3 regions of the Herminiimonas glaciei genome follow, and region 3 is predicted to be linked to each of the others. Evidence: predicted binding sites of a transcription regulator. Region 3 holds the regulator's gene; each other region holds the start of a gene.
What was found. The regulator LexA, encoded in region 3, represses DNA repair genes until DNA is damaged. The targets are predictions, from matches to a motif close to ACTGTATNNNNATACAGT.
Positions count from the first base shown of each region.

Region 1 (9,900 bases), 1.6 Mb from region 3:
ATAGAGGGGGAGCGGGGGAAGGCATATCTTCTTTAAGTCTGTCTGTGTCTGAGCGTATTTGCACGACTCAGATGTCCAAGCGATGGCTGGCTCCATACTTCCATAGCAAGGATTAAACACGAAGAACCTACTTTTGTAGGGGAGTGTTTTGTCCTGCACGAAACTTCTCCACCTTCCACCCTTTTACTCCTACCCTTGGATAAGAGTTATGTCCAAAACAAAAAAGCAAGAAAAGGCCCGCCGAAGCGGGCCTGAATCAAAATTTAATGTTTAGTTGAAATGGCAGATTCATTAAACAAAATAAAATAAGCATCAAGAAAAGTAGGCAGTTGCATAGCTGTACTGACTTCCACAACTTCAATCTTTTCATTTTTTTCAATCAAGTTTGTTGTCTCCGATAACTGCAGTGCCCTAGCTTTTGCTTGAAGAATTGATTTTGCTTCAATAATTGCTAGATTTTTTTGAGATTTCTCGTATTTAAGAAGATACCTATGATTTGCTAAAAGTTTTAATTCTTTCATTTTTTCCTTTCAAAAACCCCCGAAACTTAATGCTGTTTGTGTCACGGCAAAACTACATTCAACGTCACATGTTTAACCCATTGTCCTGGCATGGCGCTTGGAATGGTATCTGTAGCAAATGCCCCTTGCGTTGCTAATTTCAATTCTGGTAACTCAGTGTTTAAATCTGAGGTAAGACACAGTTTCGACATTGCTGAAAGCGGTTCCAACTCATGCTGTTGGATATGAAATTTTTGCACCAGAGCATGGTCTCCACCATCGCGTCCTAGGGAAACATAAATGCCATCACGTGCGCCCGTCTCAAAAAATTGCGTGTGTTTCAGCCAACCCATCTGAAGCAAAAATCTAATTTGATAGTCGCGAATCTGAACGGTGAATATTGCATACCCCCTACTATTTGGTGTCGTAAAAGCGCTTACACGAAATCCAATCCGTTCCGTCTGGTTTTGCATCACTTTCCATAAACCTTCAGGCATGTCCCCACACAGCGCCCAACCATTTCTAATTTCACTGGGTATTTGTGTTACCCCCGTTGCCTCCGTTACTTCCTCTGGCGACATTAAACGCGCTAGATAAATGCCTGAATTCCCTGACCTATTTTTTGCTGATTGCATATTTCCTCTTTGTAGACCCTTGAAATGAGTCTCAAAGTTGTATAGCTACAGGATAAAAATCATCAGATAGAAGAAATCGTATAAACCAGAAAGCTATATCAATTGCACGAGTTGAAATTTTGTTCGGAAAGTAGGGATGTGCTTGAAGGTGATTCGGGGATAACAGTCGCTGGGTACATGGCTACTGTTTCATAGTTCAAGTGTAGTTCGGCTAATGAACGACCGGCTTTGCTGAATGCCCAGAAACCCTCTGCTGATTTTACGCATGGAATACGCGGCACTACTTTAGACAAGTTAAGCGTGCGGGACTTTGGATTTCATATCCAAGACATGCCTTCTACCGTGTTTCCGGATGTGAGTTTGAGAAGAGGCGCTACATCTCGAACAAATGCATAATCTTCCCTTTGAAATAATTTTAATCAGAAAAATGTTGGAAATCCAAAAGAGCGCATTCTCAAGTAACAATTTATGCATCAATGATGAAGCCGCTGCATTAGGACGTGAATACGCTGCTGCTAATTTGCGGCAGGATATGCGTGCGCCAGCGGCATTCATTGACGCGTACAAAAGCTACAGTGGCTCGAAGATAGCGATTCATGATTACTTCGAAAAGAAGCGGTTTGGCCTTCGTTTGAATGCTATCAAACGAGGTTATTTGGTAGATAGTGCAGTAACGAGCCAGGTACTGCGTACCATAACGGGTGACTATTGCCTTGTTTCGTTGAAACCGTTTTCATTCGCAGGCCAACATCCTACAAACGCTTCTGTTGACCGGCTGATAAACGAGGGCACATATGCGGTTGCGAATCTTGCAATGTTCACGCAGCGGGTCAATCGTGCCAAGGGCACGTTGACGTTTGAGGAAATTATCAACATCGCACAGGCTGGTGAAAGTGTAGGTGGTCTTGATGCACAAGAATGGTTGCGGCTTGCTTCATTGATGTATGGAGCATGGGATGCCTACAATGGGGCAAACGACCCGTACTTAATTCCTTTGGCAACCTATCCTGGAAAACTGATGTTCACGAGCGAGTCACAGCTCGTGCAGCTTCTGTTACTTCGTGCATGCCTTGAAGATAATTGGCCGGACGGCTTGTCCATCTGGTGTGAAGTTTCTCATGATGCAGGTGAGTCACCAGAACAATTTGTGGAATTCATGGGGCGGCTACGTCAGGAGGTGCAGGCTGCCGAATATCCACCGACGGCCTGGTTGGCACCGGGAATATTTGAAGCGTTTGCTGCATGGTATGTGCCAAGCAGGCTTGCCATCAACCGAATGCTTGCAAAATATCACTCAAAGTACCAGAAGGGAGTCAGCGTTCCCGGTTTAATTGAACGCTGGAGCAAACCGTCTTCACAACAAATTTAAACGTTCTATTTGCTCCGGATATCAGGTAACAAGGTAACAAAGGTAACAGGTAAAAAAATGGCGCGGATTCCGAAGAACCCGCGCCGAACCAACTGCTTACGCAGCTAACAAATCTTCACCCTCATCATTTGCCGGCAAAAGGTCTGCCGGCACATCAAAAACCGTTACTTTCGCGGCGCCAAAACCTGCGCCTATTCGTTGGGTGCTTTCCTCACCACCAGGCAGACGTCGCAAAACGACTGCCCATCCTCCAGTAGACCATTTGGTTCCACTGAAAAGCCGACGAAGTTCTTGGTGCTCTGGGCTATTGGCGATAATGAAACGCCATTTGCCGTTTTGCTGCACCACACGCATGCCTAGTTGCGACAGTCGTGATGTGATTTCAAGATTACCCGTCGGGTCCTCACACACTTTTTCAATTGCTTGAGCAATCGACATTGGGCGTGTAACCAGATACTGCCCCTCTATCATTTTGAAGGGCATAACCTTGGACATCAACGAATCCAGGCATCGTTTTTCATCAGTCTCCGAATGGAGCTCAATGCGTGCTTTGATATTGAGCATTTCAACGAGCACATTTGCATCGTCAGCCGTTGCTGGCCGGTTTGACGCAAATGTCCAGTAAGACGCCAACAACGTGCCAACAGTATCGGCCATGCGACCGTCACCACCAGCAGCCAGGATGCACTCGCGTACAACCTTTTCTGATGCCTGAAACATATTCCAGCGTGAAACAAAAAGACGCGCAAGACGAGGGCCGATTTCTCTAGCCTCGCTTTCGTTCAGTTGTGGAGCATCACCCTTGCGAGACAATGCCTCCAGAACAACCCAGCGGGTGAGGTCCGCGGGTTGCATCTTTCCCGGACTAATGCCTGCCGCCAGAAACGGCGAATAAAATGCATAGCTTTTGGCAGCTCCATTTTGGGTGCCGCGAACAATACCTTCATCGCCTTCCTGCAAGCTATAAGACATCCGGGCAATTTCCAGGGTGTCTTGCGCATGGCGCCTGGACGGGTCTGCTTCAAACTCGTCCAAGATTACTGCACGTGAAGTGCCACCAAGCGCTTGATAAAATGCTGCCATTGTTTGTGGCCCTGTGCATGAAAAAGCCATGGGACCCAGCAGCCATTTCGCCATTTCTAAAACGGTCGATTTTCCGATACCTGCACCGCCCGTTAAGAGCATGTGTGGGCGTCGGCGAAATACAACCGCCATCGTGGCCACCCCAATCCATCCAAGCAATAATTCCGCCCCTAGCTCTTGGCGCCAATTGATACCGCCAAATGCATTGAGCACTTTTTGGACATCGTCATTCGTGGCTTTAGGCGTTGTCATATCAAATCCAACACTTCCGCTAGCCGAATAAATTCGACCATCGTGAATGCCGTGTTCGAGAATGTCGCCTTCGGCAGTCCACAACTGCTTGCTATTAATCAGCAATTTCCCGCTTTTATTGAGCCAAACGCCGGCCTTACGTTCGTAAGTGTGGGAACAACTTGAACCTGCTAACTCGAGATACGTAAAATCAACGAGTTAAGTAGAGTTATCGGTAAAAGAACCAAATTTTGACAACCTTATTTTGCTAACCACACTCACTTAACAAGCTAAATTTGCTAACGTCAAAAGATGGCTAGAGGATTATTGCCGCTTTTCATTGTAAGAACCGTGGTTCATAATACTGTATATATTTACAGTTAAAAATGCTATGGAATCGCGTCCACCTTTACCACTCCCCATTAATTCGGTCACAGTTGCTTTATTCGACTATGCCGTGCAAGCCGGCTTCCCCAGTCCGGCTGCAGACCATGTGCAAAAGCGTATCGATTTAGCTGAATTGCTCATTATTAACCCCGATGCAACTTTTCATTTTCGCGTAGCAGGTGAGTCGATGCGCGGTGCCGGCATTTACGATGGTGATGTGATTCTTGTTGATAAATCCGTCGACCCAGCGCACGGGCTTATCGTCCTTGCTGCATTAGATGGGGAGTTCACGGTGAAGCGGCTTTTTAAGCGTGGGCGGGTCATTAAATTATTATCTGAAAATACTGACTTCCCACCGATTGAAATGCAGGATGGTCAGGAGCTACTTATTTGGGGCGTTGTTACCGCCAGTTTTCGTATTCACTTCAAGCCGTCAAAGAAGCGAAATGCAAAAGCATGAGAACAATATTGCGCTCATTGATGCCAATAATTTCTATTGCCGTTGCGAGCAGATATTCAGGCCCGACCTAGAGCGCGACCGCAAGGTCATTGTCGTGTTGTCAAATAACGATGGCTGCGTTGTGGCGCGCTCAGCGGAAGCAAAAGCGCTTGGCATCAAGATGGGTGTGCCTTGGTTCGAGTTGAAAAAATTAGCAGCAAAGCATGGCATCGTTGCCTTCTCATCAAATTACGCTTTGTACGCGGATATGAGCAACCGGCTCATGAGTATTTTGGGCGGCTATTCACCCATCCAAGAAATCTACTCCATTGATGAATGCTTTTTGGACCTAACAGGGTTTACTGATATCCGAGAACGGGCTTATTCAATGCGAGCCCGAGTCAACAAATGTACTGGTTTGGTCGTCTGTGTAGGCATCGGACCATCCAAGACGTTAGCCAAGCTCGCTAACAATGTCGCAAAGAAGCATCCCAAATCGAAAGGTGTTTTTAATTACAACATCCTTACCGCCGCTCAGCAGGAAAATGTGTTGTCGCATTTAGAGGTAGGTGACGTGTGGGGCATTGGTCGCAAGCTCTCTACAAAGCTACAGAGCATTGGTATTGATACCGTTCTTCAGCTACGCGATGCAGACACCGCATCAATGCGGGCCATGTTTGGTGTGGTGATGGAGAAAACGATTCGGGAATTGCGGGGTGAGCAATGCATAGAAATAGAAGAAGTCGGTAGCGCGAAACAGCAAATCGTCTCCAGCCGTTCTTTTGGACATCCTGTGGTTCTGATAGAAGATTTGGCTGACGCCATTACCCATTTTGTGACAAACGCTACCGGCAAATTGCGTGCGCAGAAGTCTATAGCGGGCCTTCTTCAGGTATTCATCTTGACCGACCGATTCAGAGAAGACCGTCCTCAATACAATCCAACCATCGCCATTCCACTGCCGGTCGCATCTGCAGACTCGATGAAAATCGCTGGGTATGCATCTGAGGGTTTGAAGAGTATTTTTAAAGAAGGCTACGAATACAAAAAAGCCGGCGTCATCTTGGGTGAGATAGGTCCTGACCATATTGTTCAGACCGACCTTTTTGCTTGCCAGGATGAGAGTGGCAATACCGAATTGATGGCGACAATGGATGCTATCAATGCCAAGTATGGTCGTGGCATGCTGAAAATATCAAACGATGGTGCGCGTCGTAGCTGGGGTATGCGAGCAGACAATAAAAGCCCGCATTACACAACGGATTGGAACGAGATTGCTATCTGCAAATAGCGAGCTGTTTAGAATAAGAATCTATCCTCAAACGCCTCTTCTGCATTCTGGACAGGTGTTTTCTTTGCGCGCGCGGCTTTTGGTGCGGCGACTGCGGTCAGTTTTTCAGCGTCGTACTGCTTAAAAAATTCAGGAGCGTTTTCAAGGGGGCTTTGCAGCCATGCATCGACTTCGTCAAAATCGAGCAAGACAATCATGCGCTTTTCATCGCCCGGCTTGTGAAAACGTCGCATAAGAGGGTGGTCATCTGCATTAATGGTTAGCATCGTAAAGCTAATCAGCGGCCTATCGTCGGGTCCTCCGTTAGGTCGCCATTCCCAAAGCCCTGCCACGCACAATGGCTTTCCATCTACATGTTCTATTTGCCAACGAACCGGCTTACCAGACTCGTAGTTTGGTTCAAAAAAATTATCGACAGGTATGGCACAAAATTGTTGTCGTTTCCAAGCCGAGCGGAATGATGGTTTGGTCGCGACCGTTTCTGTCCTAGCATTGTATGTTGAGCGTGCTAGCTTAAGGTCAGCCCATGGCGGAACAACTCCAAACATCCCATAGTCGAGTTGGCGCTCAAATCCTGAATCTTCCGGCAGTCCCTCGGCGTTCCGAATTAACGGTGCTAGATTGCCTGGGTAGCATTCGTACTTGAATGAAAACGGTTCGTTGACCGAAGTCACTAACAAAGCTTCAAGCCGTTCTGCTCTTGTAGGAGTGTAGTTTGCGCACATACTATTTAAGAGTCTTGTAATGTTTAATTGGTTCTTACCTAATGAGATTAATAACCACTATATAAAAAGAGTGACCAACGGGTAGGCAAGTCAAGCTGGTATATGAAGGAGTGCGTAATTCAAACGCGGTGGTTGCCATTGGCGCGCAGTTAGCTTCAATCTTGTCGGGCTATACAGAAAACATGCAACCGGTCCGACGCATGCATGAAGATTTTGCAGATTGCCTTCCAATATTGAATATTCAGGAGCTGAACTAACAGCTTCATCTACAACGCAGAAAAGTCTGCGGGTACTGGTTTAGATTTAAAGTATTAGTTACAAGAACAAACTAAATTAAGGTAATTTTTTACTTTTGTTATTTTTATAATTTAATGTCGAAATTGGGTCAGGTTTGAAACATGAAACTGAACAGAATTAGTCATTCTTGTTCTGTTTCTAGCTCACTGTGGCATTTTTGTTGCAAACTTGTTAAACATGGTTACGTCAGCTGTTCAGACGCTGGCATTACTTGATAGAAGTCATGCTAAGGCTTACGATAAATTGCACTTATTTCAAAAGTTACAGAGATTCAAAGCATTTGCGATAGTTAATCATTCGGAGGACTGAATGGCCCCGGCTTTAATAGACACATCTGAGCCTATAAAAATTATATTTTCAGATATTTATGCCAAGAGAACCTAGACCATAGGTTGGTGCGCGCTGAATCGGATGATTGAATAGGGATGATTCTATGGAAGGCGCAATGGTTGCTTAGGGCGGCGATTTCAATCGGTGAATGCAACACACTAAAGGTTATGCAGATTGGGGACGGGCCATGCGATTCAATGTGGTTTGCACTGACTACTTGCGACGTTGCATTGAAGGATTCCCTCTCCGCTGGTGTCCGGTTCGCATATTAACCCTTGGATTATGGAGTGCCGGCCTGTTTCGACCAGAAAACAATGCGAAACCATACGATAATTTGGGTCAATGACACTTGCCGTTTCATTCACATTTGCAAAACTTATGGAAACTTATGCTGGAAAACATAACTAATATTTTTCGGCATAAGTTAACATAAGTTAATATTAAGACAAGTAAATTCCTTATGTCCGCTTACGGGTGGAGGGCGACGTCTGCTACCGGCCAGAAGCGGACTTTAGTCTGACCAAAAACTTCGAATAAACTTGCAGCTTGGTGCTCATAACATTCAGACAATCCTCGCTAGCGCAGTAACCATAAAGGAGAGGCATGAACCATCAAGAAGCAGTTAATGGACCCGCTTCCTATTTCCCGTCTATCGAAAAGAAATAAGGTAAACCTATCGCACATTGCATGAATATACTGAATGAAGCAGGTCTGCTCAAGCACATGGAGCTTGTCAATTATCTTAAGTCTGAGTGTCAGCTGGGACATGGCCACGCCAATGCAATCGTAGCTTCGTTCATGGCGAGCAAATAATCTAACTTTGTTTGTGGCGGCTAACGCTGCACAAATCGCATGCCTTGGTTCATGTCAACAGGGGTCTTTATCGGCCCAAAGCGGACAATCATTATTCAACTTTGAAATGAAAATTAAAAATAGTATGTTGATAATTTTTTGCGAGACAGGGTATGACAGTATCAGCTAAGAATGAAGTTCCTGTCCGAGAAAGTACATGGGTGATATTTTGGGTATTTTTACGATTGGGATTGACTTCTTTCGGTGGTCCCATCGCACATCTCGGTTACTTCCGTGACGAATTTGTAGTAAGACGAAATTGGCTATCAGAATCTGCATATGCAGACCTTGTCGCGCTTTGTCAGTTTCTGCCGGGGCCAGCCTCTAGCCAAGTCGGATTTGCTTTAGGCGTATTGCGAGGCAATGGCCTATGTGGTGGTTTCGCTGCTTGGCTTGCATTCACTATGCCCTCTGCCTTGATATTGTTTTTTTTTGCTTTTGGCGCGATGTCATTCACTGGGCCAGTTGCGGAAGGTTTTCTTCATGGGCTAAAGTTAGTTGCAGTTGCCGTGGTGGCGCAGGCAATTTGGGGAATGGCACGAACGCTCACACCTGACCGCGAACGTGCTGCTATTGCTCTTGCTGCAATAGCTATCGTTATTCTTTTTGTCGGACCATATGGACAGATTGCTGCTATCTTGCTTGGCGCAGTTTCGGGTCTCTGGTTGTGCAGAGGACAAGCATCTTCTAATTGTAGAGATTTGCATTTCCCCGTTTCAAAACGGGGTGGCGTAGTGGCACTTGTTGTTTTCGTCCTCCTCCTCTTGCTGCTTCCCATTGCTGTCGCTGCTACGCAAAACCAGGGAGTAGCACTTTTCGATGCTTTTTATCGTTCGGGAGCGTTTGTATTTGGAGGTGGGCATGTCGTCTTGCCGCTGTTACAGGCAGAGGTGGTTGCACCAGGTTGGGTAACGAACGAGGCCTTCTTGGCTGGTTACGGTATAGCGCAGGCTGTACCTGGACCTCTATTTACATTTGCTGCCTATCTTGGGGCCCTAGTTGGACCGGCACCGAACGGTTTTGTTGGAGCAATAATTGCCTTAGTCGCATTACTATTGCCGGGAATTTTGTTGGTTTATGGTATGCTCCCATTTTGGAGCACATTGCGTACCCGTGCTATTGCTCGAGCTGCCATGAGCGGAGCGAACGCTGCTGTGGTTGGGATTCTTGCTGCAGCACTTAACAACCCTGTTTGGGTTAATGCTGTTTTATCGCCGCGAGATTTCGCATTGGCGATAGCGGGTTTTTTGTTCTTAACAGTGTGGAAAGTGCCACCATGGATTGTGGTTGGCTTTCTGGCATTAGCAGGCATTCTGAACGTGCTTTATTTCGGTTAAATAATGTCCACTTTTAGTCAAAAACACTTTCTCCTCTAACGGCCAATAGCGGTCCTTATCGAGAAAATATCTGGAATACGTGAGTAACTTGAGCTTCGAGCACAATCCAAGCGCTATCTTCTGTCGAAGTATTGATAGACGGCATTCAGCTTGTCCTGATTTAAATTTGTAAACTCCAAATCACAGGTTCAGATAGGCGTAGCATCATTGAAACATAACTATTACCGGATTAACGTTTTTCTATGCGAAATCGACATCTAGAGTTACACAAATTGGATAGTATTGGCTGGCTACGCGCGGCGGTATTAGGCGCTAATGATGGAATCGTATCAACGTCAAGCCTCGTTCTTGGTGTAGCTGCTGCGCATGCTACTCATCAAGCAATTCTAATTGCAGGTGTTGCAGGCTTGGTCGCTGGTGCGAT
Region 1 covers NZ_JBHTBU010000001.1:65,507-75,406, forward strand. Annotated here, with positions in the region: gene ACFQPC_RS00295 (hypothetical protein) at 264-521, opposite strand; gene ACFQPC_RS00300 (hypothetical protein) at 563-1,135, opposite strand; gene ACFQPC_RS00305 (type ISP restriction/modification enzyme) at 1,234-1,428, opposite strand; gene ACFQPC_RS00310 (hypothetical protein) at 1,524-2,504, shown strand; gene ACFQPC_RS00315 (hypothetical protein) at 2,601-3,944, opposite strand; gene ACFQPC_RS00320 (LexA family protein) at 4,210-4,665, shown strand; gene ACFQPC_RS00325 (Y-family DNA polymerase) at 4,652-5,935, shown strand; gene ACFQPC_RS00330 (SOS response-associated peptidase) at 5,944-6,660, opposite strand; partial or broken gene ACFQPC_RS00335 (DUF6988 family protein) at 6,753-6,917, shown strand; gene ACFQPC_RS00340 (DUF4287 domain-containing protein) at 7,963-8,100, shown strand; gene chrA (chromate efflux transporter) at 8,253-9,476, shown strand; gene ACFQPC_RS00350 (VIT1/CCC1 transporter family protein) at 9,719-9,900, shown strand, end outside.
Region 1: the regulator LexA is predicted to act here: its motif matches at 4,182-4,199, upstream of ACFQPC_RS00320 (LexA family protein).

Region 2 (9,900 bases), 480 kb from region 3:
ACCGCGCGGTGGCGCGTCGTGGTGCCAAGTCAGACTACACATTGAGTATCGCCAGCTATCAATAAATTTCCAGTACGCACGCAGCAGGTATTGCTGCAGCGCTGATGCAGGGCGCGAATCCCGGCTATCATTTGTGCTCATCAGTTTCAGCATGGATAAGTACATGGATACGCATATCGCGCCGGTTACGCTGGAAAAAGCATACAGATTGATAAACCACGGCCCTACGGTGCTGGTCTCCGCCACCCATCAGGGTGTGGACAATGTCATGGCGGCGGCATGGTGTTGCGCATTGGATTTCGCGCCACCCAAGCTGACAGTCGTCATCGACAAGGCGACCAGGACGCGCGAGCTGGTCGAGAAGAGTGCTAGTTTCGTGATCCAGGTGCCGACCGTGGCGCAGTTGCAATTGACGCACGATGTCGGTACCAGCAGCTTGCTGCAGGAAGCGGACAAACTGGAGCGTGCCGGGGTCGAACTATTCCATATCGATGGCTACGATGCACCTTTCGTCGCCGGCTGTTCGGCCTGGCTCGCCTGTCGCCTGATTCCCGAACCACATAATCAAACTACTTATGACTTGTTCATAGGCGAAGTGACGGGCGCGTGGTCCGATACACGTGTGTTCAAGGATGGGCACTGGCATTTTGAAGATGCCAGCCCGGAGCTGGGTAGCTTGCACTATATCGCCGGCGGACATTTCTATGCGATCGGTGCGGCGCTGGAAGCGGATACCGATAAGTAATCAGCTTGTTGTTCAAGCTAAAAAGGGAATCCTGTGTATGTGCAGGATTCCCTTTTTATTTGAGCGCGTTTGATTAAAACGTATTTCTAGCCACCATGCTGGCGGGCTTTTTCAGTCCGGCGCCATTCCCATGGCGGCACCGGATTGGCATCGGCCCACAAGCCGGCACGTTTGGACTTCGCTTCGAATTCTGCAAACTCATATTGTCCACGCTCTTGCGGACTTTGTTCGTGTGCATATGCCTTGTACCACCAGGCCATGCCGACTGTGAGCAGTGCCAGTCCCGTATCCAGTGTCTTTGGTCCATCGGTTGCGGAAAGAGGCGCGACCATCACTTTGCAGACATGGCGCCCGTATTGATCATGTGCATTGCAGATCAGGTCGGCTTGCCGGCGGAATGCCATGTCGCTCAATGCCTTGCGCGCACGATTGCCGTAAGCCTGTTTGCGTTCCGGTGTGTCGATGCCGCTCAGCCTGACTGTAATTTTTTCATACGCACCGGTTTTGCCGCAGCGTGCCTTGAGCGTATCGCCATCGCTAATGCCGACCACCAGGCAATCTTCAAAGGTATACAGATGCAAGGGCTTGGCCCTGGGAGCGGCGGACGCTGCACCGGTAGCCAGCAGCAGGCATGACATGGCCAATAAGGGGTGGAACAGAAACTTCAATTTCATTTATTGCTCTCAGTTGAACTTTTACCTTGCACCAGGGATCTGCACATTGCAATTGCATGAAAGGCAGGCGCTGGCAGGCTGGACTATAGCAGTCAAAATGCAATGTAAGGCCTGAAAACAAGCAAGAAAATCAGCTATCCAGCCTGGAAACGGAAGGAGGAGTAAAATTCATGCGGTCGTTATCACGATGAGTTTCTCCGCGGCAAAACGATCACAGTATCAATCACTGGCGGTCGCGTTTCACCGTATTGAATCTTCACCAAGTCGGCACTCCACAGCTCACACCATGTCCTGTGGACCATCCATGTAAGCAAATACCGTTGCATACACATGAAAAGCAAAGAATAAGGGATTCGATAATGTTTAAAAAAAATTACCTCGCCATATTTGGCTTTATCTTCACCCTCGTTGTCACACCGCTGCATGCAGCAGAGGTTAAAAAAGTTGATGTCATGCTTATCGGCGGCGGCATCATGAGTGCAACGCTGGGCATCTGGCTCAATGAACTTGAACCGGGCTGGAGCATGGAAATGGTTGAACGCCTTGATGGCGTCGCCAAGGAAAGTTCGAATGGCTGGAACAATGCCGGTACCGGACACTCGGCACTGGCCGAACTGAACTACACACCGGAAACCAAGGATGGCAAGATCGAAATCGTGAAAGCGATTGAAATCAATGAAGCCTTCCAGATCTCTCGCCAATTCTGGGCCTGGCAAGTCAAGAACGGCATCCTGAAAAATCCACGCTCATTCATCAACTCGACGCCGCATATGAGTTTTGTCTGGGGTGATGAAAATATCAAATACCTGAAGAAACGCTACGATGCATTGCAAGCCAGCCCTTTGTTCCGCGGCATGCAGTATTCGGAAGATCCTGAACAGATCAAGAAATGGGTGCCGCTGATGATGGAAGGCCGTCCGGCCAACCAAAAAATCGCAGCAACCTGGACACCTATCGGTACCGACGTCAACTTTGGCGAAATCACCCGTCAATTCGTCGCCAACCTGCAAACCAAGCCGAATTTCTCGCTCAAGCTTTCCAGCGAAGTGCAAGACATCAAACGCAATGCGGATGGCACATGGCGCATAGGGTACAAGAACCTGAAGGATGGCACTAAAACCGAAACCGATGCCAAGTTCGTCTTCATCGGTGCCGGTGGTGGCGCCTTGCACCTGCTGCAAAAATCCGGCATCCCGGAAGCCAATGAGTATGCAGGCTTCCCGGTCGGCGGCTCTTTCCTCGTAACAGAGAACCCGGCGATTGCAGAACGCCACCTGGCCAAAGCCTATGGTAAAGCCTCGGTCGGTGCGCCACCGATGTCGGTGCCACATCTGGATACCCGTGTGCTGGATGGCAAGCGCGTGATCCTGTTTGGACCATTCGCGACGTTCTCCACCAAGTTCCTGAAGGAAGGTTCCTACTTTGACCTGATCACCAGCACGACGACGCACAATGTCTGGCCTATGGTCAAAGTCGGTGTGGCTGAGTACCCGTTGGTTGAATACCTGGCCGGTCAGTTAATGTTGTCGGATGATGATCGCCTGAAAGCATTGCAGGAATATTTCCCGAATGCGAAGAAAGAAGACTGGCGTTTGTGGCAAGCCGGTCAACGCGTGCAAATCATCAAGCGTGACGCTGACAAGGGCGGTGTACTGAAACTCGGTACCGAAGTCGTCGCATCAAAAGACGGCAGCATAGCCGGCTTGCTGGGTGCTTCGCCAGGTGCATCGACCGCCGCACCTATCATGCTGGACGTACTGAAAAAAGTGTTCAAGGATAAAGTCGCTTCGCCGGCATGGCAAAGCAAAATCCGCCAAATCGTTCCCAGTTACGGTACCAAGCTGAATGATTCGCCGGACAAGGTTTATCAGGAATGGCTGAGCACCGGCCAGATCCTGCAACTGACACCGCCGCCAGCGATTGATCGCACGGTGGTGCCACAAGCGGCTCCTGCGCCACAACCAAAACGTGAAGCGGCTGATTTGGCGTTGTGATGCAAAGATAAACAGGTAAGCAGTCTCCCGGGCGAAATGTGTGTATGCATATTTCGCCCGATTTATTTGTACGAAAGGTAGGCGCTATATGAATTGGGCCCAGCAATATGCAAAGCAGTACGCCACGTTTGAAGATGAACGGACCAGGCCGGTAAGGGATTTGCTCAACGCAATCCCGCGTGCCAGCGTTGGCACAGCGATCGATATCGGTTGCGGCCCGGGTAACTCGACTGAAGCACTGATTGCACGCTTTCCCGACGCGCGTGTTTCCGCCCTCGATAGTTCCGCCGATATGATCAATGCGGCACGCAAGCGTTTACCCGGTATAGCATTCACAACGATAGGCGCACAGGATTGGCAGCCGGAGGAAAAATTTGATTTGATCTTTGCCAATGCTTCCTTGCAATGGGTGCCCGACCATGCGACGCTGTATCCGCGCCTGGTCGATAATTTGTTGCCAGGTGGCGTACTTGCAGTACAGACGCCGGACAACCTGGACGAACCGGCGCATCAACTGATGCGCAAGATTGCAGCAGAGGGAGCATGGGCAGCCAAGCTGGCCGGCATATCCCGCTCACCGCGCAATAATGCAAACTGGTATCAGGAATTATTACGACCGCTGTGCAAGAGTGTCGATATCTGGCGCACCACCTACTACCACGCCTTGCCGGGCGGGGCGGCGGATGTCGTCGAATGGTTCAAAGGCAGCGGGCTGCGGCCTTATCTCGCACCTTTGGATGAAGCAGAGCAAAAAGACTACCTTAAGCGTTATGAGGAAGCCTTGCGCGATGCTTATCCGGCCTTGAAGGACGGCACGGTGCTATTGCCGTTTCCGCGTTTGTTCATCGTTGCAACGCGCTAGACCTTGGTCCTGCCCATTAGCTGACACTGTCATAGGAGACAAGAATATGTACACGATAGCGGTCATCGCAACAGGACTCGTAGCTGTCCTGCATCTCTACATCTTGTACCTGGAAATGTTTTTGTGGGACACGCCCAAGGGCAGGAAGGCATTTGGCCTGACGCCCGAATTTTCAGCAGACTCCAAAGTACTGGCAGCGAACCAGGGGCTGTACAACGGCTTTCTCGCAGCCGGTTTGATCTGGGGTATCTGGCTCGGCGCGGCAGGTGACCCGATCAAGATATTCTTCCTCTGCTGTGTCGTGGCGGCCGGTATCTTTGGTGCCATTACTGCAAACAGGAAGATACTGTTTGTGCAGGCGCTTCCGGGCATCATCGCTTTGGCGCTATTGTCCCTGGCATAGAACTAAAACGGATTTTAATCGCGTTGCAGGTCGCGCGTGAAATACAAGGCTGCTTCATGCGGATGCACCTGCGCCGGATCGTATAAACCGGTATTGATGCCGCACAGGCGGAAGCCTTGTTTCAGATAGAAATGAATCGCCGGCACATTGGTGTTTTGTGTTTCCAGTTGCAGGCAACGAGCAGGGGTTTTGCGGGCAAAAGCATCGATCAATCCAAGCAGTGCCCGACCTATGCCTTTTTGCTTATATGCCGGCGTGACAAAGATACCGCTAATCAGCAGGCTGTGATTCCACTCTTGGTATTCAACCGTCGCCAGGCCTGCCAACTTGCCATCGCTATCTTCCGCCACCCAGGAAGCATCAGCATCGGCCACGTCTTCAGCGATATCATCCATCGGATAGCATTTAAGAAAAGGCTCTGGCAGCACAATCTGCTGCAAGGAAAATGCCATGCCATCTTGCGCCACTTCATAGATAACCGGGCTGCTATACGACGCATCAAAGTCCTTCAGGCGCGCACCATCTTGCGGCCACTGCAAGGGACGCAATGTGATACCAGAATCCGGACTGATTGACAGGGTGTCTTGCATAATTTTGAATCCGGTTTCACTTCAACTTATGCAGGCGTTTAACGAAGACAGTCATTTCTTTCACCGCCTGCAGGTCACCTTGCTCTTGCGCGACTTTCAAGCCGCTATTCCAGGCCAGCTCCGCTTCGTCGAGGCGTTCCAGCTTGCGTAGCGCGACGCCCAACAACTTCCATGCTGCTGAGTAGCCCGGGTTTTGCTGCGTTGCCTGTTGCAGGTGGATGACTGCGCTTTCCGCATCATCTTCCTGCAGGCAGGCATTGCCGAGACCGAAACGGAGCAGGGCGTTGTCGCGGCCTTCGGCCAATAGTTTTTCCAGTCGTTCACGCATCGCTTTGTACTTTCCTTATGCCCACGGGAAGTTGAACAGGAAGAAGGCTGCCAACACCCAGAGTAGCAAACTGATGTGCGTCAGTTGCAGTTCCCCCTGGCGTATCCAATAGGCGAACCACAAACCGCCCAGGTGCATCGCAAAGATGAAGGCGGCAAAACTGCATAAGGCCAAGTTAAGCCACGGACGTGCGCCAGGCAGGCCGTCAGCGGCAAGCAATTCATAGCTGCCGATCCAGCCAGACACACTCGCGAGGATTTGGAGGGCCAGTACCAGCAGCATGGCCAGGCGGTGCAGGGTAACTGAATCGATTGCACGCGTTAGCAGCGGGATATCGATGCGCGGTTCTTGGCGGAACGGGGCCATGGCCATCGTGCCGCCGACGGCAGCGACCGAAGCATGAAATGCTTGCAGGTTATTGATGACCGCGATTGATAGCCAGATACTGAGGCCGGCAGCATGCACCGCCTGGAACAGCCAGATGGAATCGGCCGCGCTCATCGCGATGCGCCCGGAATGGCGGTGTTGGTGACAGGCATGAACATCTCCCAAGTATGGCGATAAATATCAAAGAAATTACTTGGATAATAAAGCCTGCCTGCTGTTTATACAAGGGAGGGACTGACCCTGCCGGCAAATCGAACATGAAAAAGCGATAGCGAGATCCGGCTGCGGCCAGCGTAAGCAGTACGCAGGCAGCAATGGATCTTCGCTATCGCCCGGGTGTATCCGTTTCAGCTTCAGTTCAGGCTGTTTTTTAATTCCTGCTTGCGGTCTTTCATGATCATGCCGAAGAAGTCCAGGTCCAGTTTCGATTTACGCGCTTTGGGGAACATTTCCGTTTCTTCTTCCTTCACGTGATGCTCGATGTATTCATTCAAGACTTTCACCTTGGCGTCATACAGCGGGTGGGTTCCGGCACTGTCGCGGATTTGTGCGATCAAGTCTTTACAGGTCGCGTGCTCGACCACGGCTTCATCCAGCATGTCCTTCATATCCTTTTCGCCCATCGCTTCCAGTAGCGCCGGGTAAAAGATTTCTTCTTCGATGTGCGTGTGGACGGTCAATTCATCGCAGATTTTCTGGGCGACGGCGACTTTGCCTTTTGTATCGTTCTTTTTGCTCAGTTTTTCATATTCCTTGAACAGCTTTTTGACTTGCTGGTGATCGTCGACCAAGAGGTCGACTGCATCCGGCAGGGCCTTGCTCACACCTTTGACGGCAGGACGTGCGGATGGGCTTGCTTGTTTGGATACCGTTTGCATAGGAACTCCTCGGAAAATGATACGGTGAATAGTCATCCGATCCATATAGTCAGATCGATAACTGAATATAGACCCCAACGCTGGTGGGGACTATCAGACAGCGGCTTCAACGGGCGTAGGACTAAGGGAGCTGTTTCCGTACGGCAGCAGGCGTTAACAGGAGTTGGCAGCCGGGCATTGTGATTTTCCACACGCTTCAATATACTGTGTTTATATCCAGTGCAAGGCATGAGGCGCTTTGCCGCTGCCAGCCACAGCCTATCGAAAAGTTGTCCCGCTTTGTCCATGCTTCCAACGCTTCCTGATCCTTACTATTACTTGGAAAATTTCCAGCGTGTCCTTGACTGGATAGGGCAGCGCTACAGCGATTTGCTATCGGATGAAGAACGCGGCTTCATCGAACAGTTTCCCCGCCTGCCGCAAGCCTCGCGTGCCTTGCTGGTACGCATGGTGATGCGCAAAGGGGAGGTATTCCGCTCCGGCAAACTGGTCTACGCCGAGATCGCTTGTCCGGATGCCGCAGCCCGGCCTTTACTCGAACTGGATTGGCTCTGGCATAACCCGCCCTTGAGTATCGCGCAGTTATTTGCCTTATTGCGTAAAGCCGAACTGCTACGAGCATTCCGCATTACCGGCGCCGGCAGCTTGAATCGCAAGAGTGATTTGCAGGCAGAGCTGGAGCACACCTTTCCCGAAGTCCGGCCACTGAATCAGTGGGCGCCGGATATTACAGAATCCATTTATGAAGTGCGGGTTGCAGCGCTGTGCGAACGTTTGCGCCTGATGTTCTTCGGTAACCTGTACCAGGACTGGTCTGAGTTCGTGTTGTCGGATCTCGGCATCTACCGCTATGAACAGGTCGAGTTTTCGGAATCATCGCGCGGCTTTCGTAGCCGTCAGGATATAGACGACTACCTGCACCTGCAGCGCTGCCGGGTACGCTTTGATGAAGGCAACTATCTGGATGAGATCGTGCCGGATATCCCGAGGACGCCTTATGCCAACCTTTGGCTGGAAGGACGTCGCAATAAATTGCTGTTCCGCTTCGCGCAGGAATATGAACGCTGCCAGGAGCTGGACTCTGCACTGGAACTCTATCGTCAGTGCAGCTATGCCGGTGCGCGTTCAAGGACGATACGCGTACTGGAAAAGAATGATGCGGTAGGGGAAGCACTGGAATTGGCGGAAGCTGCGCTGAGCCAACCGGAAAGCGAGGCCGAACATCAGGCCGTGCTGCGCATGTTGCCGCGTTTGCGCCGCAAGCTCGGACACGCCAAACTCGCGCCTGGTAAAGCTCCCGTGATCGAAGCTGAAGACTTGACCCTGCCATACCCGGCAGTGGCAATCTCGGTTGAGCAAGCAGTACAGGAACATCTTTCCAGCACGGATGCGCCAGTGTTTTACGTCGAAAATACGCTGATCAATTCATTGTTTGGCTTGCTGTGCTGGCCGGCGGTTTTTGCTGCTTTGCCGGGTGCATTTTTCCATCCTTTCCATCAAGGGCCGGTGGATTTACATAGTGCTGACTTTGTGCACAAGAGACAGGAAATTTTCGATCAATGCCTGGCCCGACTGGATGATGGCAGCTATCGGCAAACCATAGCCGACACCTTTGCGGCGAAAGAGGGCATCCAGTCACCTTTCGTTTTCTGGGGCACGATCAATGAAGACTTGCTGAAGCTGGCTTTGCATTGCATCCCTGCCGCACATTTAAAGAAATACTTTGCCCGCATCTTGCGCGATATTCCTGCGAATCGCTCCGGCTTGCCTGACCTCATCCAATTCTGGCCGCAGGAACAACGATACCGGATGCTGGAGGTGAAAGGGCCGGGTGACCGTTTGCAGGATAATCAGGTCCGCTGGCTCAATTACTGCATCGAACACCAAATGCCGGTCGCGGTGACCTATGTCCAGTGGTTGGAGCAGGCGGCGTGAGCTATGTCGTTGCGGTCCGCACTTTGTGCGAATTCACCGCCAAGATAGGTGACCTGGACTTGCGCTTTACGCCGGCCCCGACTGCACAACAAGGTATCGCTGGCCACGGCACCGTGGTATCCCGGAGGGGCAAATATTACGAAGCCGAAGTCGCATTGAGCGGCCTCTATAAACAATTGCGTGTACGCGGTCGCGCCGATGGTTATGACCCCGGCTACAATCGCGTCGAAGAAATCAAGACTTACCGCGGTGACTTGCATGCGATGCCGGACAACCATCGCCACCTGCATTGGTCGCAGGTAAAGGTCTACGCATGGCTGTTGTGCCAGTCACGCGGCTTGAAGGAGATGAACGTTGCTTTGGTCTACTTCGATATCGGCACGCAAAAGGAAACAATGCTGTCCGAGAAGTACTCGGCGCAAACATTGGAGCTGCACTTTGACCAATTGTGCGAACGTTTCATCGTCTGGGCCGAGCAAGAAGCGGCGCACCGATTGACGCGTGACAAGGCGTTGACCGAACTAAGGTTTCCGCACGCCGAGTTCCGCCCCGGCCAGCGTCATCTGGCTGAATCCGTTTATAAGGCAGTCTTGTCCGGCCGTCATTTGATGGCGCAGGCACCGACCGGCATCGGCAAAACGGTTGCGACCATCTTCCCCTTGTTGAAAGCCAGCCCCGGACAAAAGATAGACAAGATATTCTTCCTCGCCGCCAAGACCCCGGGTCGCAGCCTGGCGCTCGATTCGATAGATTTGATCCGGGCGGGCAGGGAAGAGGGTGCCCCGCTGCTGCCAATACGTGTACTGGAACTGGTAGCACGTGATAAAGCGTGTGAGCATCCGGACAAGGCCTGCCATGGCGAATCCTGTCCATTGGCAAAAGGCTTTTATGATCGCGTCGCGGCGGCGCGCCAGGCGGCAGTACAGGCAGTCGTGCTGGACCAACAATCCTTGCGCGCGATTGCACTCGCACACCAGGTTTGTCCTTATTACCTGAGCCAGGAATTGGTGCGCTGGAGCGATGTGGTGGTCGGCGACTACAACTACTACTTCGACATCAGCGCCATGCTCTATGGTTTGACAGCTGAAAACGAATGGCGGGCCG
Region 2 covers NZ_JBHTBU010000001.1:1,200,712-1,210,611, reverse strand. Annotated here, with positions in the region: gene ACFQPC_RS05325 (hypothetical protein) at 1-65, shown strand, start outside; gene ACFQPC_RS05320 (flavin reductase family protein) at 164-745, shown strand; gene ACFQPC_RS05315 (thermonuclease family protein) at 832-1,419, opposite strand; gene mqo (malate dehydrogenase (quinone)) at 1,779-3,413, shown strand; gene tam (trans-aconitate 2-methyltransferase) at 3,502-4,275, shown strand; gene ACFQPC_RS05300 (DUF1304 domain-containing protein) at 4,322-4,678, shown strand; gene ACFQPC_RS05295 (GNAT family N-acetyltransferase) at 4,693-5,268, opposite strand; gene ACFQPC_RS05290 (tetratricopeptide repeat protein) at 5,285-5,596, opposite strand; gene ACFQPC_RS05285 (DUF2165 family protein) at 5,612-6,097, opposite strand; gene ACFQPC_RS05280 (hemerythrin domain-containing protein) at 6,337-6,861, opposite strand; gene ACFQPC_RS05275 (VRR-NUC domain-containing protein) at 7,147-8,796, shown strand; gene ACFQPC_RS05270 (ATP-dependent DNA helicase) at 8,793-9,900, shown strand, end outside.
Region 2: the regulator LexA is predicted to act here: its motif matches at 7,065-7,082, upstream of ACFQPC_RS05275 (VRR-NUC domain-containing protein).

Region 3 (9,900 bases):
CTTTTTCCGCATCGTCGAAAAACAATTCGTAAAAATCGCCCATCCGATAAAACACCAGGGTGGTCGGGTACTCGGCTTTGATGCGCAGGTATTGCTGCATCATCGGAGTATGTTTTTCGTTGCCCTCAGGTGTTTGAGGCTTGATGGTTTTCATATGCTGGCTGTCATGTAAATGCGATCCGATGCTGGTGATGCAAACACCGGAACTTTTGAAGAGCGTATCGGGCTAGCTGTAGCGCCAAGACTTCCTGAATTCCGCAGGTTGATCATTGTACGAGAATGCGGCAGCGCACATCGGGAATATCGGCGTTTGCGCCGGGATATCGAGAGATTTCGCACGAGGGAAAACGGCCGGTCGTTAATGACCAGCCGTTTTATCGTTTCGCTCAGACGTATGTAATGACAAGTTCTTCCAGTCCGTCCACATGGCCCACCAGTTTATCGCCGCGCTGTACCGGGCCGACGCCGGCCGGCGTACCTGACATGATCAGGTCGCCGGCACGCAGTGTGATCATGTTCGACAGGTAGGAAATGGTTTCCGGCACATTCCAGATCAAGTCGGCCAGGTCGCCCTTTTGTTTCAGTTCGCCGTTGATCTTGAGCCAGACTGCGCCTTTGTCCGGATGACCAATTTGCGTTACCGGAGTAATGCCGGTGCAGGGTGCGGAGTTATCAAAGGCTTTGCCCATTTCCCATGGACGGCCCATTTTTTTCGCTACACCCTGGATGTCGCGGCGTGTCATGTCGAGGCCTACGCCATAGCCGAATACGTGATCGAGCGCTTGCTCGACCGGGATGTCGGCACCGCCGCGACCGATTGCGACGATCATTTCGATCTCGTGGTGCAAGTCCTGGGTCAGTTGCGGATAGGGAATGGTGGCGTGATTGGCGGCGATTGCATCGGCCGGCTTCATGAAGAAAAACGGCGGTTCACGGTCCGGGTCATGGCCCATTTCACGCGCGTGTTCGGCGTAATTGCGACCGACGCAGTAGATGCGTCCGACCGGGAACGGCTTGTCACTCCCGTTCACGGGTAAAGTCGTGACTGGCGGGAAATCAATTGCGTAATCCATCGTATTTGTTCCTGATGATAATTGGGGATTGCTTGCAGGGCATCCGCTGAAGCAGCGTGGCATTAACCCGGGAGGGCGTGAGCAAGAGCAAACATGATAAATTTTAAATGCGTCAAAATCAACTGGATGGACGCAAAGCCGCGCCGTACAAGCGTGTTTCCGCTTTCGGTATGATGGGGTTTTACTTTCCCGCAGGATGTATGCAATGGATGCAACAAGCCGTAGTGAACCAGACCTTGCAGCGCGACTGGGGGCAATGCGCTATTTGCTCATCCTGCTGATCCAGCGACTGGACGCGGACCAGCAAGTGAAGACTGCGGATTTGATGGCCGGTGTGCAGGCCGATTGGGCCGCGCTCGCGCCGGATATTGCCGAAGGGCAGTTACTTGATCAGGTGTTCAGGGAAACGCTGGATATCCTGCAAATTGCCGCAGGCGGCAAGCGGGACATGCCTGCTTAGGGAAGGGCGTGGTTCAGGATGCTGCAGGAAGAAACTGCCGGAACCCATGCAGAAGATGGATCCCGGCTGAAGTACGGCGGATTAACGTCCGCGCCCGCCCGAGCGGTGTGGTGCAGCCGGACGTGCATTCGAGTTGCCACCGAAGCCGCCGCGTGACGGGCCGTTCGGTTTCGGTGCCGGTGCCTTGCCTGATTTAGCTGGGGCGTTGCGGCCCTGGCCTTGCGGGCGACGACCTGGCGCATCGTTGCTGCGGCGCTGGATAGGCTGTGGCTTTGCATTCAGGTCAGGCTCAAAGCCGGGAATCACTTCCGACGGCAATTTGCGCTTGATCAGCTTTTCAATGTCCTTCAACATTTCCAGTTCATCGACGCATACCAGCGACACCGCTTCACCGGTAGCACCGGCACGACCGGTACGGCCGATACGGTGTACATAATCTTCCGGCACATTCGGCAAGTCATAGTTGACGACGTGCGGCAATTGATCGATATCGATACCACGTGCGGCGATATCGGTGGCGACCAGGACCTGCAGGCTGCCATCCTTGAATTCGCTCAAGGCACGGGTACGGGCCGACTGGCTCTTGTTGCCGTGGATCGCCATGCCGCTGATGCCGTCTTTTTCCAGTTGCTCAACCAGTTTATTCGCGCCGTGCTTGGTGCGCGTAAAGACCAGTACTTGCGACCAGTTATTGCTCTTGATCAGGTGCGCCAGCATCGGGTGTTTCTTGTCGCGATCGACCGGATGGATTTTTTGTTCAATGATTTCCACCGTCGAATTGCGACGTGCGACTTCTATGGTCGCAGGCGAGTTCAGCAAGCCATCTGCCAGCGCCTTGATTTCATTCGAGAAGGTGGCGGAGAACAGCAGGTTTTGGCGATTCTTCGGCAAGGCTGCGAGCACGCGGCGGATGTCCTTGATGAAGCCCATATCCAGCATGCGATCAGCTTCATCCAATACCAGGATCTGGATGTGGTTCAGGTTGACCGTGCCTTGTTGCATGTGATCGAGCAGGCGGCCTGGTGTTGCGACCAGGATATCCACGCCATGCTTGAGCATTTTGATTTGCGGGTTGATGCCGACGCCGCCGAAGATCACGGCCGAGTTCAGGTTCAGGTATTTGCCGTAAGTGCGTACGCTTTCTTCGACTTGCGCTGCCAGTTCACGGGTCGGTGTCAACACCAGTGCACGGATAGGACGTTGCGCGGAAGCGGACGCGTGCGGCGTGCCGCTGGTTGCGAGGCGATGCAAAATCGGCAGCGTGAAGCCGGCGGTTTTGCCGGTGCCGGTTTGTGCGCCGGCCAGCAGATCGCCGCCTGCCAATACGGCAGGGATGGCTTGCGCCTGAATCGGGGTAGGGTTGGTATAACCGCTTTCGGTAACGGCGCGAACAATTCCTTCGGCCAGGCCGAGGTCAGTAAAAGACATGGATACTCAATAGAAAATTATCGGCCTGTCGCCGCAATGGGCGCCAGTCGCAGGCAAACGGGGATTGGGGTGCGGAAGTCGCGAGACAGCGGCAAGGTGACTGGAGGTATGCCGTGTGCAGCGAGTATAACAGCAGTGGCTCTTGCGCCGGGGATTACTTGGCGAGACCAGGCTGAAAAACAAAAGGGAAATATCTGCCTGCAATGCAGCAGGCGGATATTTCCCTTTGTGGTGTGACTGGAATTACTTGGCGAACGGGCTCAGCAGCGAAACCATTTGTGCGAATACTTTTGGTGTGCCGGCCAGTACATCACCCTTGTACAGGTAATCGGATTCACCGGCGAAGGTACCCATGATGCCGCCGGATTCAGTGATCAGCAAGGAGCCGGCGGCCATATCCCAAGGCTGCAAACCTTTTTCAAAGAAGCCATCCAGACGACCACAAGCGACATAAGCCAGGTCCAGTGCAGCGGAACCAGGGCGACGCAGGCCGGCGCAGCTTTGCGTCATGATCTTGAACATCTTCATGTATTCATCGATGTCGTCGCCGGCGCGGAACGGGAAGCCGGTGCCGATCAGCGCGTCGGAAATCTTGTCGCGCTTGGTGACGCGGATACGCTTTTCATTCAGGTAAGCGCCTGCGCCTTTGGTCGCGGTGAACAAGTCATTGCGGGTCGGATCGTAGACTACCGCTTGCGTGATCTGGCCACGTTGTTGCAGCGCGATCGATACGCAATATTGCGGGAAGCCATGGATGAAGTTGGTGGTGCCGTCGAGTGGATCGATGATCCAGACGTTGTCGTTTTCGTCGTGCAGGTTGGCCGAAGCGCCGGATTCTTCGGCGAGGATGGCGTGGTCGGGGTAGGCGGATTTCAAAACATCTATGATCGCCTGCTCGGCGGCCTGGTCGACTTCGGTGACAAAGTCGTTAGGCTTTTTTTCGGTGACCTTGATACGGTCCAGATCGAAGGACGCGCGATTGATAATGGCAGCGCCGCGGCGAGCAGCTTTGACCGCCGTATTAAGCATGGGATGCATAGAGTTTCCGTTAAAATGGCGGTCCTCACGCCGCAGGGCGAGCAGAACCACCTAAATTGAAATTAATGAGCGATGCGGTATAGAGTTGCCATTTCTGACATGAATCCTACCGCGCAATGCCGCTATTTTAAATGATGCAGCCACAAACCGACACGCCTCTTTTCAATCGACTTCGTTTTGTCCTGGTGGAAACCAGCCGTCCCGGCAATATCGGGGCGACGGCGCGCGCCATCAAAAACATGGGTTTTACCGAACTGGTACTGGTGAATCCGCGCTTCCCGGATGCGGCGCTGCAAGAGGAAGCGGTGGCCTTTGCCAGTGGCGCGCAGGATATCCTGCAGTCGGCCCGCATCGTCAGTTCGATAGAGGAGGCACTGCTCGATTGCAACTTCGCAGCAGCAGTGACGGCCCGCCTGCGCGAATTCTCCCCACCGGTGATTTCGCCACGTGCATTGGCGACGCGTCTGGTGGAGGAGAGCGGTTTGCGCGCAGCAGTGGTGTTTGGCAACGAACGTTTCGGCTTGCCGAATGAAATCGTCGAAAAGTGCAATGTGCTGATCAATATCCCGGCGAATCCGGACTATTCATCGCTGAACCTGGCGCAAGCGGTACAGGTATTGGCTTATGAAGCGCGCATGGCGGCGGTAGGGGAAACGCGTGCCGTCACCGATATTGGCTTCCAGGGGGAGGCGGCGAGCATGGCGCAGATCGATGGCATGTATGCGCATCTGGAGCAGGCGCTGGTGGCAATCGACTTCCTCGATGCGAATAATCCGAAGAAGCTGATGCCACGTTTGAAGCGCCTGTTTTCCCGTACCCAGCTGGAAACGGAAGAGGTCAATATCCTGCGTGGCATCGCCAAGCAGATACTGGAGCAGAAGAACAAGGACTAAGGCGCTAGCCTCAGTTCCAGGTACGCATCAGGCCGACCGCCAGGCCTTCCAGCGCAAACTCATCGTGTGCGAGGTCGACCCGTATCGGTTCGAAGTCCGGGTTCTCCGGCAGCAATTCAATCAATGAGCCGGATTTCTTGTAGCGCTTGACCGTGACTTCTTCACCCAGGCGGGCGACTACGATCTGGCCGTTTTTCGCGGTATCGATTTTCTTGACTGCCAGCAGGTCACCGTCGAGGATGCCGGCGTCGCGCATCGACATGCCGCGCACTTTCAGCAGGAAATCGGGTTTGGCCGAGAACAGCGAACGATCCACATCGTAGGTCGCTTCTATATGTTCCTGCGCCAGGATAGGCGAGCCGGCGGCCACGCGACCGACCAGCGGCAGGCTGAGTTGCATCAGTGCCGGGTGTGGCAATGCCATCTGGCGGCCCGGGAAGCGTTCATCGCCATTGCCCATGTCACGCAGGCGGATGCCGCGCGAGGTGCCGGGCGAAATTTCGATCGCGCCCTTGCGTGCCAGTGCCTGCAAATGTTCTTCCGCCGCATTGGCCGAGCGGAAACCGAGTTCTGTTGCAATTTCGGCACGGGTCGGCGGGAAACCGGTATTTTCGATCGCATCGCGTATCAAATTCAGGATTTGTTCCTGGCGTGCTGTCAGTTTGATCATTGCCTTGGCCTGTTTTGTTGTGGTTCGTACATGTGACGACCGTAAACTGTTCGTATGAACAGTCTGTATTTTTATACAGTACATGCCTAAACGCAAGCTGATTTATGTGGTTTCGACAGAAATTGCCACGTATTCATGCGGTATTGCGCCGATAAATGCCTGAAAGCGTTGAGTTTTCCTGCTTCTGCGCGTATGATTGCGGGTTTTCCTCTTCCCACACTCGTCTTGACGCCGAGGTGGGCGATTTTCAATCCGTCCAAAAGGAGCTTACATGCGTCATTATGAAATCGTATTTATCGTTCATCCGGATCAAAGCGAGCAAGTGCCTGCAATGATCGAGCGCTACAAAGGTATCGTCACCGCACGCGGCGGCGTTATCCACCGTGTCGAAGACTGGGGCCGTCGTCAAATGGCGTACATGATCCAGAAATTGGCAAAAGCGCACTACGTCTGCCTGAACATCGAATGTGACGGCGAAACGCTGGCTGAAATCGAAACCGGCTTCAAATTCAACGATGCCGTTCTGCGTCATCTGACAGTGAAAATGAAGAAGGCTGAAACCGCACCATCGCCAATGATGAAGGCTGTGCAGAAGGAAGATGCTGCCAAGAGCCATCGCGCCGAGGCACCTGCTGCCTAATAGCCCTTTGACGTTACCAGACGGAGAGTGAATCAGCTTCAGTTTATTGCGACCATTGCCGAGCGTGAAATTTTGCGCTACACCCCGGCAGGCGTACCGATAGTGTCAGCAGTTTTGCTGCACAGTTCGCAACAAATAGAAGCAGGTGTTCCACGATTGGTTGAGTTTGAAATTGCCGCGATTGCCGCGGGTGAAATTTCAGGTCGATTCAATCAAGCCGAATTAGGCGGGACATATCAGTTCACTGGATTTCTGGCACGCAAGAGCCGTAACAGCAAAAGCCTTGTTTTCCATCTCACAGATTTCGAGAACCACATTTAGATACAGGAGCCCAAAATGGCATTCGGTAAAAAATTCGACAAGAACAAACTCAAAGAAAAACGCAAACAACAAAACCCTTTGTTCAAGCGTAAAAAATTCTGCCGCTTCACCGCTGCACACGTAGAACAAGTTGATTACAAAGACGTAGACACCTTGAAAGACTTCGTTCAGGAAAACGGCAAAATCATGCCAGCACGCCTGACCGGTACCAAGGCTATCTATCAACGTCAGGTTGATACAGCAATCAAACGCGCACGTTACCTCGCGCTGTTGCCGTACACCGATCTGCACAACGCGTAATTAACGACTTGATATAGGAGAAAAACATGCAAGTCATTCTGTTGGAAAAAGTCGTTAATCTCGGCAACCTCGGTGAAGTTGTAAAAGTCAAAGACGGTTACGCACGTAACTTCCTGATCCCACAACGTAAAGCACGCCGTGCTACCGCTGCTGCAGTCGCTGAATTCGAAGTCAAGCGCGCAGAACTGGAAAAAATCGCTGCAGACAAACTGGCAGCTTCGCAAGCTCAAGGCGAGAAATTGACCGGTCAAACCGTTCAAATCACGCAAAAATCGGGTGTTGACGGCCGTTTGTTCGGTTCCGTTACCAACTCCGATATCGCTGAAGCGTTGACGAAACAAGGCTTTGCAGTTGAAAAAGCCCAGGTTCGCCTGCCAACCGGTCCGTTGAAAGTTGCCGGCGATCACGTTGTTGCAGTTGCATTGCACACCGACGTAGTCGTGGAAGTAACGATCACCGTTATCGGCGATCACGCTTAAGTCGTATTAAAGTAACACGGGCACCAGTTGCCCAGAAAAAGCCGGGTTTTCCCGGCTTTTTTATTGCCTGATTTCTTAAAGGGAAGCCTCGCAACAGGTATAATTCGCGCCATGAACACCCGTGCCGATCCGCAATTAGAGTCCCTTCGCGTTCCCCCGCATTCGATAGAAGCAGAGCAATCCGTCCTTGGCGGCTTGCTGCTCGACAATGCGGCCTGGGATCGTATTGCCGATTTCGTCAATCACGACGATTTCTATCGCTACGACCACCGGATCATCTTCCAGCACATCGTCAAGCTGATCAATAACGCGCGTCCGGCAGACGTCATCACCGTCTTTGAAGCGCTGACCAATAGCGGCAAGGCCGAAGAAGTGGGCGGCGTCGCCTACCTCAACGCATTGGCGCAAAACACACCTTCCGCTGCCAATATTCGCCGCTACGCCGAAATCGTGCGTGATCGCGGCGTACTGCGCAAACTGATTACCGTCTCGGACGAGATTTCCGGCAATGCCTTCAATCCGCAAGGCAAGGAAGTCAAACAGATGCTGGATGAAGCTGAATCCAAGATCTTTGCGATCGCGGAAGAGGGCGCGCGTGGCGCGCAAGGCTTCCAGGAAATCCAGCCCTTGCTGACGCAAGTGGTCGAACGTATCGATGAACTGTATAACCGCGACAGCACCAGCGATATTACCGGTGTGCCGACCGGCTTTGCCGACCTGGATCGTATGACTTCAGGCTTGCAGCCGGGTGACCTGATTATCGTCGCCGGCCGTCCATCGATGGGTAAAACCGCGTTCTCGATCAATATCGGTGAAACCGTGGCGATTGAAAGCGGTTTGCCGGTCGCGGTCTTTTCGATGGAGATGGGCGGCGCCCAGCTGGCGATGCGTATGCTGGGTTCGGTCGGTCGTCTCGATCAGCATCGCCTGCGTACCGGTCGCCTGGCCGATGAGGATTGGCCGCGCCTGACGCATGCGATCCAGAAAATGAACGATGCACAGTTGTACATCGATGAAACCCCGGCGCTGAACTCGATCGAGTTGCGCGCCCGTTCGCGTCGCCTGTCGCGTCAATGCGGCAAGCTGGGCCTGATCATCATCGATTACCTGCAACTGATGTCGGCCAATTCCGCCGGTGAAAACCGCGCCACCGAGATTTCGGAAATCTCGCGTAGCCTGAAAGGTCTGGCCAAGGAATTGAATTGCCCGGTGATTGCACTCTCGCAGCTGAACCGCTCGCTGGAACAACGCCCGAACAAACGTCCCGTCATGTCCGATCTGCGCGAATCCGGCGCGATTGAGCAGGATGCCGACGTGATCCTGTTTATTTATCGCGACGAAGTCTATAACCCCGATTCGCCGGATAAAGGTACTGCCGAGATCATTATTGGTAAGCAGCGTAACGGCCCGATTGGTGCGGTACGCCTGACCTTCCTGGGTCAGTACACCAAGTTCGAAAATTACACCGGCTCAGCCGCCCTGTATCAAGGGGATTGATGTCTTTTAGTGTCAGTTTGCCTGTTCTTGTTTTTTAGAATTCCGGTGAAGGCCCGGCCTTTGCCACTACAGTATTTCAACATTTTAATATTCAAAGAGAGTAATCATGTTTGGACGACTTCTGCCGAAAGAAGGTAAATTTTTCGACCTCTTCAATGAGCACGCTGAATTTTGCGTAAAGGGTGCACGCGAAATGGTCGCGCTGATGACCAATTTTGACGACCTGGAAATCCGCGTACACGCCATTGAAGGCATCGAAAAACAGGCAGACAAGGTGACCCATGCAACGCTGGATGCGCTGCATAAAACCTTCATCACGCCGCTGGATCGTGATGACATCCATCAACTGATTACCCGTATGGACGACATCCTCGACTTGCTCGAAGATGCCGCACAAACCATCTCCCTGTACGACATCAAGGCGATCACGCCTGAAGCCAAACGCCTGGCCGAGCTGTGCCTGGCCTGTACCGAAAAGGTCAAGGCTGCGGTCGGACTCTTGCACAATATGGATAACTCGCGCGAGATCCTCTCGATCTGCCAGGAAATCGATCGTCTGGAATCGGATGCCGACCATGTAATGCGCGCGGCGATGTCCAAGCTGTTCCGTGAAGAGCCGGATGTCCGTAACCTGATCAAACTCAAAGCCATTTATGAATTGCTGGAAACCGTGACGGATCGTTGCGAGGACGTAGCCAATATCATCGAAGGCATCATTGTCGAGAACGCTTGATTCATTGAGCGTATCGTTGGTGCGCCTTGCCATTATCTTTTAAATGATGTGCAGGGCTGTCTTGTAAGTTTCGCGGTTACTGACGTAGTTGTCGGTGACATACGCAGATTGAACAAAGAATAAATATCCATGCAAACTCTCCACATGAGCCTTTATGTCCTGGCCTTTTTGATCATATTGGCTTTGATATTCGATTTCATGAATGGCTTTCATGACGCGGCAAATGCAATTGCGACGGTTGTATCAACCGGCGTATTGAAGCCGCAAACCGCCGTGATGATGGCAGCATTTTTCAACTTCATCGCAATCGGCGTTTTCCACCTTAAAGTGGCAATGACGATAGGTACAGGCACGATTGATCCCATAGT
Region 3 covers NZ_JBHTBU010000001.1:1,681,159-1,691,058, reverse strand. Annotated here, with positions in the region: gene mutS (DNA mismatch repair protein MutS) at 1-154, opposite strand, end outside; gene ACFQPC_RS07590 (fumarylacetoacetate hydrolase family protein) at 387-1,073, opposite strand; gene ACFQPC_RS07585 (hypothetical protein) at 1,279-1,533, shown strand; gene ACFQPC_RS07580 (DEAD/DEAH box helicase) at 1,615-2,961, opposite strand; gene ACFQPC_RS07575 (inositol monophosphatase family protein) at 3,205-3,999, opposite strand; gene ACFQPC_RS07570 (RNA methyltransferase) at 4,131-4,892, shown strand; gene lexA (transcriptional repressor LexA) at 4,903-5,562, opposite strand; gene rpsF (30S ribosomal protein S6) at 5,834-6,202, shown strand; gene priB (primosomal replication protein N) at 6,230-6,523, shown strand; gene rpsR (30S ribosomal protein S18) at 6,539-6,823, shown strand; gene rplI (50S ribosomal protein L9) at 6,850-7,302, shown strand; gene ACFQPC_RS07540 (replicative DNA helicase) at 7,414-8,799, shown strand; gene ACFQPC_RS07535 (DUF47 domain-containing protein) at 8,906-9,532, shown strand; gene ACFQPC_RS07530 (inorganic phosphate transporter) at 9,662-9,900, shown strand, end outside.